DNA from 3 places in the Acidaminococcus timonensis genome. Region 2 is predicted to be linked to each of the others. Evidence: riboswitches for the same ligand, from Rfam matches in the RefSeq annotation. Region 2 holds a riboswitch; each other region holds the start of a gene.
The links. A riboswitch is a leader RNA that binds a small molecule or an ion and turns the genes downstream of it on or off. The one in region 2 is predicted to bind S-adenosylmethionine.
Positions count from the first base shown of each region.

Region 1 (4,144 bases), on a different contig from region 2:
CGTTCTTCGAAGAGAGCGTATACAGCCTTGCGGTCACAGATATCCAGCTTGCGGAACTGGAAATGGGAGTGGTCCATGATGGGCGCCAGGGTAGCAAGGTTCCCGGCATAGGTCAGTTTGTCCAGGCAGATGATGTTAGCCTCAGGGTGCTGCTTCAGCACATAAAAGATAAAATTGGAGCCGATGAACCCGGCACCACCGGTTACAAGAATTTTCATGAGCGTGTCCTCCCGGGATTCATTATAGCAAATGGGCAGTCACTAGTCTCTAGTCACTAGTCTGCAGCCAAAGGAACAAATTTGCCCAGGGGCAAATTTGTTTGAATGTATGGCCCGCTGGGCGACCTGGGCTCGGATGTCCCTTATGGGCCATCCCTACGCAGAAACGGATATGTTGGCGTTCTTCCGTAGGGCCTACCCGTAAGGGGAGTCCGTTCCCAGGTATCAGACCGCGACAGCGGGCGGTTCACCGAATCGCCCCTAATTCGATGAGCCCGCCCCCTCGAACGCCTTTTGTACGATCGTAATGCTTACAGAGTGCGGCCGAACGCCATTCCATTCAAAAAAGTCCGCCCTCGTCGGGCGGATTTTATCCTGAAGCAGAGTATTGCACTTTATAATGGAAATATAAAGTCGATTCCAAACCTCAAAAATGGTGATTTTTGAGGTCAACATTTTTTTAGGCCGCAATTTTTACAGATTTTGAGGTGACAGGATCATGCCATATGAATCATTATATAAACTTTATTATATATCGTGTCTGGAACCCAGAAGGTCCTTCACAGGGGAGCTTATCCTGAAGCGGAAATCATCAAGCACCTGGATCAGGCACTGGCAATCCTGCATAATGAAAGAAATATAAAAAACTGGGCACCATCGAGGCGCCCAGTTTTTATTTGATCTTCGTCTTATTCAATTTGCTGGAAATCTTGTTCCCGATGCTCTGTACCACCTGCACCAGGGCAATCAGCACGATGACGGTGGCAATCATGGTGTCAGCCTGGAACCGCTGGTATCCGTAGCGGATGGCCAGATCTCCCAGGCCGCCGCCGCCCAGGGCACCGGCCATGGCGCTGGAACCGATCAGGCTGATCACGGCCAGGGTGATGCCCAGGACGATGCTGTGCATGGCTTCGGGCAGCAACACTTTCCAGATGATCTGCATGGGGCTGGCTCCCATGCTCTGGGCGGCTTCGATGACGCCGGGGTCCACTTCCAACAGAGAGGATTCGATGATCCGGGAAATGAACGGGGTGCAGGAAATGGTCAGGGGTACGATGGCGGCGGTGGTCCCGATGGAGCTGCCCACGATGAGGCGGGTCAGGGGGATGATGGCCACCATCAGGATGATGAAGGGGATGGACCGGAGGGCGTTCACGATGGAGCCCAGGGTTTTGTGCAGGGCAGGGTTTTCTTTGATGTGGCCCTTGCCGGTAATGGTCAGGATCACGCCCAGGGGGATGCCGCAGATTGTGGCGATGGCGGCGGACAGGGCCACCATGTACAGGGTTTCGCCCAGGGCTTTCACCAGCAGATGAATCATATTAGGAGACATAACCAATCACCTCGTCTTTGACTTTTCTAGAATGCAGGTAATCCAGGGCCTGTTTCAGATGGCCCTCGTCACCTTCCAGTTCGATGAGCAGGGTGCCGAAGGGGGTATCCTGCAGGTTTTCGATGTTGGCGGTCAGGATATTCACATTCGTGTCGTACTTCTTGATCAGTACGGCCACCACGGGCTCGCCGGCGCTGTCGCCGATGAAGCTCAGGCTGACCAGGGCCTTGTCGCCGCTCTTGTACTCTTTGTGCAGATCCAGTTTCTTGACGAAATCGGGCAGGTCGTTGTGTTGGATGCTGGCCACGAATTCCTTGGTGGTGGTCTTCTGGGGATTGGTGAAAAGGTCCACCATGGTGCCCTGTTCGATGATCTGGCCGTTTTCGATGACGGCCACCCGGTCGCAGATCTCTTTCACTACGTTCATCTGGTGGGTGATCATGACGATGGTGATGTGCAGCCGTTTGTTGATGTCACGGAGCAGGTTCAGGATGGATTCTGTGGTCTGGGGATCCAGGGCGGAAGTGGCTTCGTCGCACAGCAGCACTTTGGGGTCGCTGGCCAGGGCCCGGGCGATGCCCACCCGCTGTTTCTGCCCGCCGGACAGCTGACTGGGGTAGTGGTCGGCCCGGTCGGCCAGGCCCACCAGATCCAGCAGGGGATCTACCTTCTTTTTAATGGAAGCCTTGTCCAGGCCCTGGATTTCCAGGGGGAAGGCGATGTTGCCGTAGACGGTGCGGCTGGCCAGCAGGTTGAAGTGCTGGAAGATCATGCCGATGTTCTGCCGGGCTTTGCGCAGCTGTTCTTCGCTGAGGGCAGTCATTTCCTGGCCGTCTACGAAGACCTTGCCACTGGTGGGCCGTTCCAGCATGTTGATGCAGCGCACCAGGGTGGATTTGCCGGCACCGGACAGGCCGATGATGCCGAAGATCTCACCTTCGTTGATGGTCAGGTTGATGTCTTTCAGGGCATGGAGATCGCCTGAGGCGGTGTGATAGATTTTTTCAATGTGCTCCAATTGGATCATGGGGTGGACACCTCCGTGGAAAATAAAAAATTCCTCTTCAGCGAATGAAGAGGAATCAGATTTGCTCACTCATCTTCATCTTTCAGGCAATGCCTGATGGACTTAGCACCGTTCGTGGAAAGGAGCGCTTTCCAGATGGTTGCCGTAACTTCATAGGGCCAGTCCCTCCGTTACTCTGGATGAATTCCGTGTATCTCAAATGATACTGTATAAAGTACAGTTTGTCAAGCGCCACCTTGTGGCCCGGTGAGTTGGGGGGAGTTCAGTCGTCTGGACGACGAAGGCGAGAGTGCAGGGCTGGACCTATCCACCAGCCATACGGCTGGTCCCCCTTCCCTTCCAGGGAAGGACAAAGAACGTTGTGTCCCCTGCGACGGAGACGACGAATAGGAATGGAACGTTGTGTCCCCCTGAAAGGGGGAAAGGGCCCGCCTTTGGCGGGTAGGGGGTTTTTAGTAGAGTCTTACGATAACAGGGGGAACTTTTTGAACGGGTGATGGGGGGTGCTGCAGTCGGTTGTACGACGAAGGCGAGAGTGTAGACTGGACCCATCCACCGTGCATGCGCACGGTCCCCCTTCCCTTTCAGGGAAGGACAAAATATTGTGTCCCCCTGAAAGGGGGAAGGGGCCCGCCTTTGGCGGGTAGGGGGTTTTAGTAGAGCCTTACGATAACAGGGGGAACTATTTGAACGGGTGGTGGGGGTGTGCTGCAGTCGTCTGGACGACGAAGGCGAGAGTGTAGTGCTGGACCTATCCACCGTGCATGCGCACGGTCCCCCTTCCCTTCCAGGGAAGGACAAAGACTTGTGTCCCCCGCGACGGAGACGATGAACAGGAGTCTTCCAGTCCGTGTCCCCCTGAAAGGGGGAAAGGACCCGCTTGCGGGTAGGGGGTTTTTAGTAGAGCCTCATGATAACAGGGGGAACTTTTTGAACGGGTGGTGGGGTGTGCAGTCGATCGTACGACGAAGCCGAAAGTGTAGGGCTGGACCCATCCACCGTGCATGCGCACGGTCCCCTTCCCTTCCAGGGAAGGACAAAAGATATTGTGTCTCCCAGTCCGTGTCCCCCTGAAAGGGGGAAAGGGCCCGCTTGCGGGTAGGGGGTTTTTAGTAGAGCCTTACGATAACAGGGAAACCTAAAACAATTTTCACAAATTCACAAAAACTACTTGCTTTTACTTCTTCATCGTAGTAAAGTAATAAACAGCTAAAGCAAACGGCTGCAGAGCCGATTGCAATCCATCTAGGAGAAAGGGGCTTCGATCATGGTAGCCGGACTAAACCAACGGGAACTGAAACAACTGGCCAATGCTTTCACCCTGCTGAAGGATGAAGCTGGGGCTCTGGCTTTCCTGGAAGACATCTGCACCCCCAACGAACTGAAGGCGCTGAGCCAGCGCCTGGAAGTGGCGGTGCGTCTTCACCGGGGCGAAAATTATGCCAGGATCGTCAAGGATACGGGCGCCAGCAGCACCACGGTATCCCGGGTGAATCGCTGTTTGAATTACGGGGCAGGGGGCTATCGGACCCTGATCCCGGAACTGACCAATAAAGGAGAAGA
Region 1 covers NZ_FNWH01000006.1:561,953-566,096, forward strand. The annotation lists gene rfbB (dTDP-glucose 4,6-dehydratase) at 1-218, opposite strand, end outside; gene BQ5462_RS06490 (methionine ABC transporter permease) at 892-1,554, opposite strand; gene BQ5462_RS06495 (methionine ABC transporter ATP-binding protein) at 1,544-2,581, opposite strand; SAM riboswitch class I at 2,654-2,767, opposite strand; gene BQ5462_RS06500 (YerC/YecD family TrpR-related protein) at 3,849-4,144, shown strand, end outside.
Region 1: linked by a shared signal. The riboswitch ahead of BQ5462_RS06495 (methionine ABC transporter ATP-binding protein) and the one ahead of metK (methionine adenosyltransferase) in region 2 are both predicted to bind S-adenosylmethionine.

Region 2 (4,144 bases):
TCATCTGTACCAGGTACTCACAAATCTCATAGTCCCTTGACTTTTCCTCTTTTTCGGATACAATATGAATTAATGGCATATGCCGATAATAAAAGGCGAGGTGAGAAGATTGCCCAGACCGGTTCGGAAACGGCGGGTGTACCAGCAACCAGGGAGTTTCTATTTTGTGGGGGCCAACCCTTCCAGGGGCGACGTGGTATTGACCCTGGATGAATTCGAGGCCGTGCGGCTCTGCGACTATGTGGGGCTGGAGCAGGGGGAGGCAGCGAAACGCCTGGATGTGGCCCGCTCCACATTTCAAAACATCCTCAACCGGGCTCGGAAAAAGCTGGCAGAGGTCCTGATCTACGGGAAAGACCTGCGGATCGAGGAAGGCAGCGTGGAGTTCGCCCGGGACCCGGAATGGGGCTGCTGCCAGTTCATCCTGCAGTCGGTCCGCCGGGTGGGCGGTCTTCCAGATTTTCCGAAGGAGGAACAGGATATGAAAATTGCAGTGACCTATGATGCGGAAAACGGCGAGATTTTCCAGCATTTCGGCAGGACGGAGAATTTCAAGGTCTATGAGGTGGAAGACGGCCAGGTGAAGGAAGCTAGGGTGGAAAGCACCAACGGGCAGGGGCACGGCGCCCTGGCCGGTGTGCTGAAGGATCTGGGGGTGGAAACCCTGATTTGCGGCGGCATCGGCGGCGGGGCCCAGCAGGCCCTGAACGCCCAGGGTATCCGTTTCTACGGCGGCTGCAGCGGTCAGGCAGACCAGGCGGTGGCCGATTTCCTGGCCGACAAGCTGGCCTACCAGGAAGACATCCAGTGCGCCCATCATGAGCACCACGACCACGGCGAAGGCGGCTGCGGCCATCACGGCTGCCATCATTGAGACCTGACATAAAATGGGTTGTTCCCACAAAGGACAACCCATTTTTTTTATGTTATAATGGGAACAATTTTGAAAGCATAAGGAGATAACCATGTCTGATTACTTCATTTCCCAGGTCTATCCCTCGGACGCCCGGACCAATGCCCAGGTGGACGCCCTGCTGCAGCAGGAGGGGATCCGGCGGGATGCCAACCTGGATTATACCTGCGTGATGTTCGACAACGACTACCACGCCATCGCCACGGGCAGCTGCTTCGGCAACACCCTGCGCTGCATGGCCGTGGATCACCACCACCAGGGCGAGGGGCTCATGAATGAGATCGTGTCCCACCTGGTGCAGTACCAGTACGAACGGGGCAACCTGCACCTGTTCCTGTACACCAAATGCAATTCGGCCAAGTTCTTCGGCGATCTGGGCTTCTACGAAATCGCCCGCATCCAGGACCAGATTGTGTTCATGGAAAATCGGAAGGACGGTTTCTCCAGCTACCTGGACCAGCTGGCCCAGACAAAGGTGGACGCACCCAAAGTGGGTGCCATCGTCATGAATGCCAACCCCTTTACCCTGGGACACCAGTACCTGGTGGAAAAAGCGGCGGCGGAAAATGATGTGGTGCATCTGTTCATGGTCAGCGAAGACGCCAGCCTGTTCCCTTATACTGTGCGCAGGCAGCTGATCAAAGCCGGTACGGCGCACCTGAAGAACCTGCGGTATCACGACAGCGGTCCGTACATCATCAGCCAGGCCACGTTCCCCAGCTATTTCCAGAAGGATGCGGAAGCGGTTATCACCAGCCATGCCAACCTGGATCTGGCCATCTTTACGAAAATCGCCCACAAGCTGGGTATCACTGCCCGGTATGTGGGAGAGGAACCCACCAGCGTGGTTACCGGTCTGTACAACCAGGTGATGCAGCAGAAGCTGCCCGAGGACGGCATCCAGTGCATCGTGGTGCCCCGCCGGGAAGAAGACGGCCAGGTGGTCAGTGCTTCCACCGTGCGCAAGGCCATCCAGGAGGACAACTGGGACCTGGTGCAGCAGCAGGTGCCTCCCACCACCTGGGAATTCCTGCGCAGTGAAGCGGCCAAACCCATCATTGCCAAAATCAGGAGAGAGAAAGACGTGGTCCATTATTAAGGGGGGCCACTCTTGACAATTATACTGTATCTGATATAATTACACCATCACAATTACATATAGCTCATCAAGAGTGGTGGAGGGAATGGCCCTTTGAAGCCACAGCAACCATGGCCTTTGGGTCAACGGTGCTAAGTCCTGCAATGCGTTATTCGATTGTGAGATGAGAGTCCCATATGTACTCTCATGTTTTGAGAGTATTTTTTTTGCAAGGAGGAAACTATGAGAAAAGTCTTTACGTCTGAATCTGTGACGGAAGGGCATCCTGACAAGATTGCCGATCAGATTTCTGATGCGGTGCTGGATGCCATCTTGGAAAAAGACCCGGATGCACGAGTGGCTTGTGAAACCCTGGTGGCGACAGGCCAGATCCATATTGTAGGGGAAATTTCCACCAGCTGCTACGTGGACATCGCCAAGATTGCCCGGCAGACGGTGATCGATATTGGTTATGACCGTGCCAAATACGGCTTTGACGGGGCCACCTGCGGAGTCCTGATTTCCATCGATGAACAGTCTCCGGATATTGCCCAGGGGGTGGATGAATCGGACGAAGCCAAGGCCGGTGACCATACCGACGATGAAAAGATCGGCGCCGGCGACCAGGGTATGATGTTCGGATACGCCACTGACGAAACCCCGGAATACATGCCCCTGCCCATCTCTTTGGCTCACAAGCTGGCCCGCCGGCTGGCCCAGGTCCGCAAGGAGGGCATCCTGCCCTACCTGCGTCCTGATGGCAAGACCCAGGTTTCTGTGGAATATGAAGACGACAAACCTGTCCGCGTGAATACCATTGTGGTCTCCGCCCAGCATGCTCCGGAAATTTCCATGGAACAACTGCGCAGGGACATCCTGGAATACGTAATCAAACCGGTGGTCCCGGCTGACCTGCTGGACGAAGACACCATCTACCACATCAATCCCACCGGCCGGTTCGTCATCGGCGGTCCTCAGGGGGATTCCGGTCTGACCGGGCGGAAAATCATCGTGGATACCTATGGCGGCATGGCCCGTCATGGGGGTGGCGCTTTCTCCGGAAAGGATCCCACCAAGGTGGACCGGAGTGCGGCCTATGCAGCCCGTTATGTAGCCAAGAACGTGGTGGCAGCCGGCCTGGCCCGGAAATGCGAAATCCAGCTGGCGTATGCCATCGGTGTGGCACGGCCGGTTTCCATCAGCGTGAACACCTATGGGACCAATGCCATTCCTGAAGAAGAAATCGTGAAACTGATCGAAAAGAACTTCTCCCTGACCCCGGCAGGCATCATCAAGAGCCTGGATCTGCGGCGACCCATCTACAAGCAGACGGCAGCCTACGGCCATTTCGGCCGGACGGATGTGGATCTGCCCTGGGAACGGCTGGATAAAGTGGATGCACTGAAAAAGGCACTGCAATAATATGGAATACGCCAAGGTTGCCATCAACCTGCCGGTGAAGAACCTGTTCCGGCAGTTCACCTACCATGTGCCCGAGAGCCTGGATTTCCTGGCTCAGGGCTGGCGGGTGGTGGTGCCTTTCGGAACGCAGCTGGTGGAAGGGTTCATCGTCGAGGAGGACAAGGCACCGGATCTTTCCCGGGAGCTGAAGGACATTGCGGACGTGGTGGGTACGGAGCCCTGGTTCGACAGCGAAATGCTGGCCACGGCCTATTGGCTGAGCCAGTATTATCTCTGCAGCCTGGCCGAGGCCCTGCGGCTGTTCATCCCCGGCAAGAAAAGCCTGGCCGCTACCGGGAATTATGTACCGGTGCCGGACTGGACGAAACCGCTTCCGCCCCGGGAACAGGAACTGTATGACTTCCTGTGCCGGAAAGGGCCGCTGCCCCGGAAGGCCATCCGGAAACTGCCTGGAGGAGAAACTGCCCTGAAGGGCCTCATCACCCGGCAGGCGGTGGTACTTTCTTACGATGTGAAATACAAGCTGCGGCAGAAGTCGGAACGGACGTTCCAGGCCACACCGGAAGGATTGGCGGCATATCAGGATGGAAAGGTCCGGGGCAAAAGCCAGCAGGCTGCCCTGGACCTTTTGTCGTCCGGGAATGTGGTCAGCGGACCGGAAATGACCCGGCATGGTATCTCTACAGAGGTGCTGCGGACCATGGTGCTGCGGGGCTGGCTGCTGGAAGGCC
Region 2 covers NZ_FNWH01000004.1:18,477-22,620, reverse strand. The annotation lists gene BQ5462_RS00435 (NifB/NifX family molybdenum-iron cluster-binding protein) at 101-874, shown strand; gene citC ([citrate (pro-3S)-lyase] ligase) at 966-2,012, shown strand; SAM riboswitch class I at 2,074-2,182, shown strand; gene metK (methionine adenosyltransferase) at 2,235-3,413, shown strand; gene priA (primosomal protein N') at 3,415-4,144, shown strand, end outside.

Region 3 (4,144 bases), on a different contig from region 2:
AAAGGACGGCCCCTCCAGGAGGCCGCCCGTCGATTCTGGGACAATGCTCAGTAAGTCTGTAAAAACCGTTTGAAGAATTCCACACTGGGCCGCAGGGCATCCACCGGGATCTTTTCATCCACCTGGTGGGCTGCGCCCCAGCGGTCATCCCGCACATGGCCGGAAAACAGCAGGATGTTGTCCGTAATGTTCCGGTAGTAGTGGCTGTCCGTCCCTCCCAGCATCAGGAAGGGCACTGTCTGTACCCGGTTCCCGTACAGGTCGGCCAGCACTTTTTCCGCCACCTGTACCCCATACCCGTTGGGATCGGAAGCGGGCAGCGGATCCCGTCCGGACACGTGGCGGATGGCCACGCCCTCCGGCAGGAACTGTTTGAAATATTCCGTAACGCCTGCAATGGTATCTCCCTGCAGCACCCGGACACTCATCTGGGCGGTGGCCAGGCTGGGCAGCACGTTGGGCTGCTGGCTGGCACCGGCCATGGTGAAGGCGATGGTGGTGTGCAGCAGGGCATCCAGCCGGGGATCCTCCTGGGCCAGTGCGCACAGCTGTTCCCAGTGTCCTTCGGGATCGGCAAAGATTTCCCGTTCTTCCCCTGTTTTCAGAGGCGCTTCGCCGGCCAGCTGGGCTTTGGCCAGAGGGGTCAGGCGATAGGGGAAAGGATGGCCTTCGATGGCAACGATGGCTTTGGCCAGGGTGCCCAGGGCCGTACCTCTGCCCGGACGGCTGGAATGACCGCCTGCGGAACGGACGGAAATCTCAAAGTTCACCGGGGATTTTTCCGCCAGGCCGATGCGGGCTTCCAATTTTTCCCCTGCCGGGAACAGGCCGCCCCCTTCGTCCACCACGGTCCCCAGGTGCACCCCTTTGCGCTGCAGGTTCCCGGCCAGTTTTTCGGCCCCGTCCACATCGTTTTCCAGGTACACCTCTTCCGAGTAGCCCAGAGACAGGTACAGGTCGTAGCTGGGACGCCAGCCCTCAGCCAGCAGGGCTTCCACTGCCTCCAGTTCGCTGAGCAGCAGGTGCTTGCAGTCGGTGGTGCCCCGGCCGCAGATGCAGCCGTCTTTGATCTCACCCCCGAAGGGGTCGAAGGACCACTGGCTGCGGTCCCCGATTTCCACCACATCCTGATGGCTCATCAGGAGCAGGGGTTTCTTTTCACTGCTGGTCCCCTTCAGATGGAACTGCAGTCCGGCCTGCCCCACTTCCTCCAGTTCCATCTCCGAAAAGATGTGGGGATAGAATTCCCGGAAAGCCTGGTGCAGCCTGTCGAACTGTTTCCAGTCCACCTTGTCCACGTTGGCATTGCTCACGGTGGCGCACTGGATGAACCGCTGGAGATGGGCTGCGTATTTCTTGTCTTCTTCTGTCAGTGCCATGGCTCAGACCTTCTTCCTTACCAGGCCGGTTCCAGGCTGCCCTTGGCGTTCTTTTCGATCCAGTCCTTCACAGGCTGGCTCTGGAAGATCTTCACGAATTTCTGATAGGTGGGGTTGTCCTTGTCTTCTTCCCGGGCGGCGATGATGTTCACGTACGGGCTGGTGTTGTCTTCCTTGGCAATGGCCAGTTCCGGAGCCAGTTTGGCGCTGTTGGCATAGCCAGCGTTGATGACGGAGGCCGTGGTATCATCCAGGCTGCGGGGCAGCTGCGCCGCTTCCAGTTCCAGGATCTGCAGGTGTTTCGGGTTTTCGGTGATGTCATTCACGGTCAGTTCCGTGGCTTTCACATCCGGGTTCACTTTCAGCAGGCCCAGTTTGCTCAGCATCAGGATGGCCCGGCCACCGTTGGAAGGATCATTGGGGATGGCGATCTTGGCACCGTCCGGGATGTCCTTGATGTCCTTGATCTTGGTGGAATACAGTTTCAGAGGGGCCAGATAGGTCTTGCCGATGCTCACCAGTTTGGTCCCGTTCTTTTTGTTGAAGGCCAGCAGGAAGGGTTCATGCTGGAAGGAGTTCAGGTCGATATCCTTCTGGGCCAGGGCCTGGTCCGGGGTCACATAGTCGCTGAAGGTCTTGATTTCCACCGTCAGCCCCTGTTTGGCGGCTTCCTTTTTCACCACTTCCATGACTTCTTCCGAATACCCCGGGGTAATGCCCACGGTGATGGACTTCTTCTCCGCAGGCGCTGCTGCCTTCTTGTCGCTGCTGCCGCAGCCGGCGGTAAGGCCGGCCAGTGCCAGTACGGCTACCGCACCGGCGATCCATTTTTTCAATTTCATTGTTCATCTCTCCTTTGTTTTCCTTCAGGGAGTGCAGACCAAAAGAAAAGCGCCACCTGCTTTCCGCAGATGGCGCTTTTTGATGACTGGGCTCGCATTCATCTGCCAGGAAACCGGTTCCCGTTGGAATTGGCACCTTCCCGTCAAAGGGGGTTGCCGCAGCGTCATAGGGCCAAATCCCTCAGCTGCTCTCGATGAAGGTTATTCTGTTATGGTCACATTGTATAGTAGGTTGGTAGGATTGTCAAGGACTTTTTGTAACCGATATGAAAACAGTTTGGATGGGAACCTTTTCCGGCCCTCAGTAGGCCGGTGTCCATTTGGCGGACCGGACCAGAGCCCGGGGATTGGATTGCCTAACTTCAGGTTATATCCTGAGAAAGCGGGAGGATCCCTGGCCTGGGGAAAAGGAGGCGATGTGTGCACAGCCCTCTTTTCTCATATCCTCCGGCACCGGTGCCTGGAGGAACAGTTCTTTTCCAGTCCGGGGATGGCAGAATCGGACGGTCCAGGCGTGGAGGGCCTGGCGCCGCAGGGTGGGGTGCATGTTCCCATACAGGGGATCCCCCAGAAGGGGATGCCCTTCGTGGGCGAAATGGACCCGGATCTGGTGGGTGCGGCCGGTGAGGAGATGGATCCGGAGCACCGTCCGTCCCTCCCCCTCTGCCAGAATTTCATAGTCCGTCACCGCAGGCCGACCGTCGGGACGCACGGTCCACCGGTCCACCCCTTCTCCCACCCGTCCCACAGGATGAACGATCCGGCCCCGGGGATGTTCCAGATGGCCTTCACAGATGGCCAGATATTCCCGGTAAATCTGGCTGTGGCTCCTGGTCAGGGCATGTTTGGCAAAGGCAGATTTGGCCACCAGCAGGATGCCGGTGGTGTCCCGATCCAGCCGGTACAGAGGATGGATGCCGCAGGCCTGTCCCGTCCTGTGGAAATAGCCTCCCACCGCCTGGACCAGGGTATCCCGGGCCCCGGACCAGGTGGGATGGATCAGCATGCCCGCCGGTTTGTCCACAGCCAGCAGATCTTCGTCCTCATACAAAATGGAAAGGGGCAGATGGACCGGTATCACTGCTGCCTTTTCTTCCCAGCGGAGGACCAGACGATCTCCCGCTTCCAGCCTGTGTGAGGGGTTCCTGACCAGGGATCCGTTCACGGTGATTGTGCCGTTCCATTTGATCCTCCTCCACAGCTTTTCCGAAAGGTGCAGCGGTCCTCGGGCTGCCTGGCGCACACAGCACCCGGCATGATCCCGGTCCACCTGGTAACGCAGTTCCATAGATTCCTCCTTTGCAACAGAGGACGGCTGCCCATGGCCCGCAGCAGCTCCTCTTTTCCTCCATATTTTTCCAACGATCTCCTTGCAGAGCTCCACAAGGAAAAAGACCGCCCGCAGGCGGTCTTTCCGAAATCGGTTACATCTTCTGATGGGCGCGGCGGGCGATTACGTCCAGCTGCTGTTCCCGGGTCAGGTCGATGAATTTCACCGCATACCCGGATACCCGGATGGTGAAGTTGGCGTATTCCGGTTTTTCCGGATGTTCCATGCAGTCGATCAGCTTGTCCACCCCGAACACATTCACGTTCAGGTGGTGGGCCCCCTGGTCGAAGTAGCCGTCCATCACACGGACCAGCGTTGCCTTCTGTTCCTCTTCGTTGTGGCCCAGGGTTTCCGGAGCGATGGTCTGGGTGTTGGAAATGCCGTCCAGTGCGTATTCGTAGGGCAGCTTGGCCACAGAGTTCAGAGAAGCCAGCAGGCCGTTCTGTTCAGCGCCGTACGCAGGGTTGGCACCCGGAGCAAAGGGGGTGTAGGCTTTGCGTCCGTCAGGCAGGGCGCCGGTGGCACCGCCGTACACCACGTTGGAGGTAATGGTCAGGATGGAAGTGGTGGGTTCAGAGTTCCGGTAGGTATGA
Region 3 covers NZ_FNWH01000006.1:412,161-416,304, reverse strand. The annotation lists gene BQ5462_RS05845 (LysR family transcriptional regulator) at 1-54, shown strand, start outside; gene BQ5462_RS05840 (M20/M25/M40 family metallo-hydrolase) at 48-1,379, opposite strand; gene BQ5462_RS05835 (MetQ/NlpA family ABC transporter substrate-binding protein) at 1,397-2,221, opposite strand; SAM riboswitch class I at 2,317-2,422, opposite strand; gene BQ5462_RS05830 (RluA family pseudouridine synthase) at 2,589-3,509, opposite strand; gene pflB (formate C-acetyltransferase) at 3,646-4,144, opposite strand, start outside.
Region 3: linked by a shared signal. The riboswitch ahead of BQ5462_RS05835 (MetQ/NlpA family ABC transporter substrate-binding protein) and the one ahead of metK (methionine adenosyltransferase) in region 2 are both predicted to bind S-adenosylmethionine.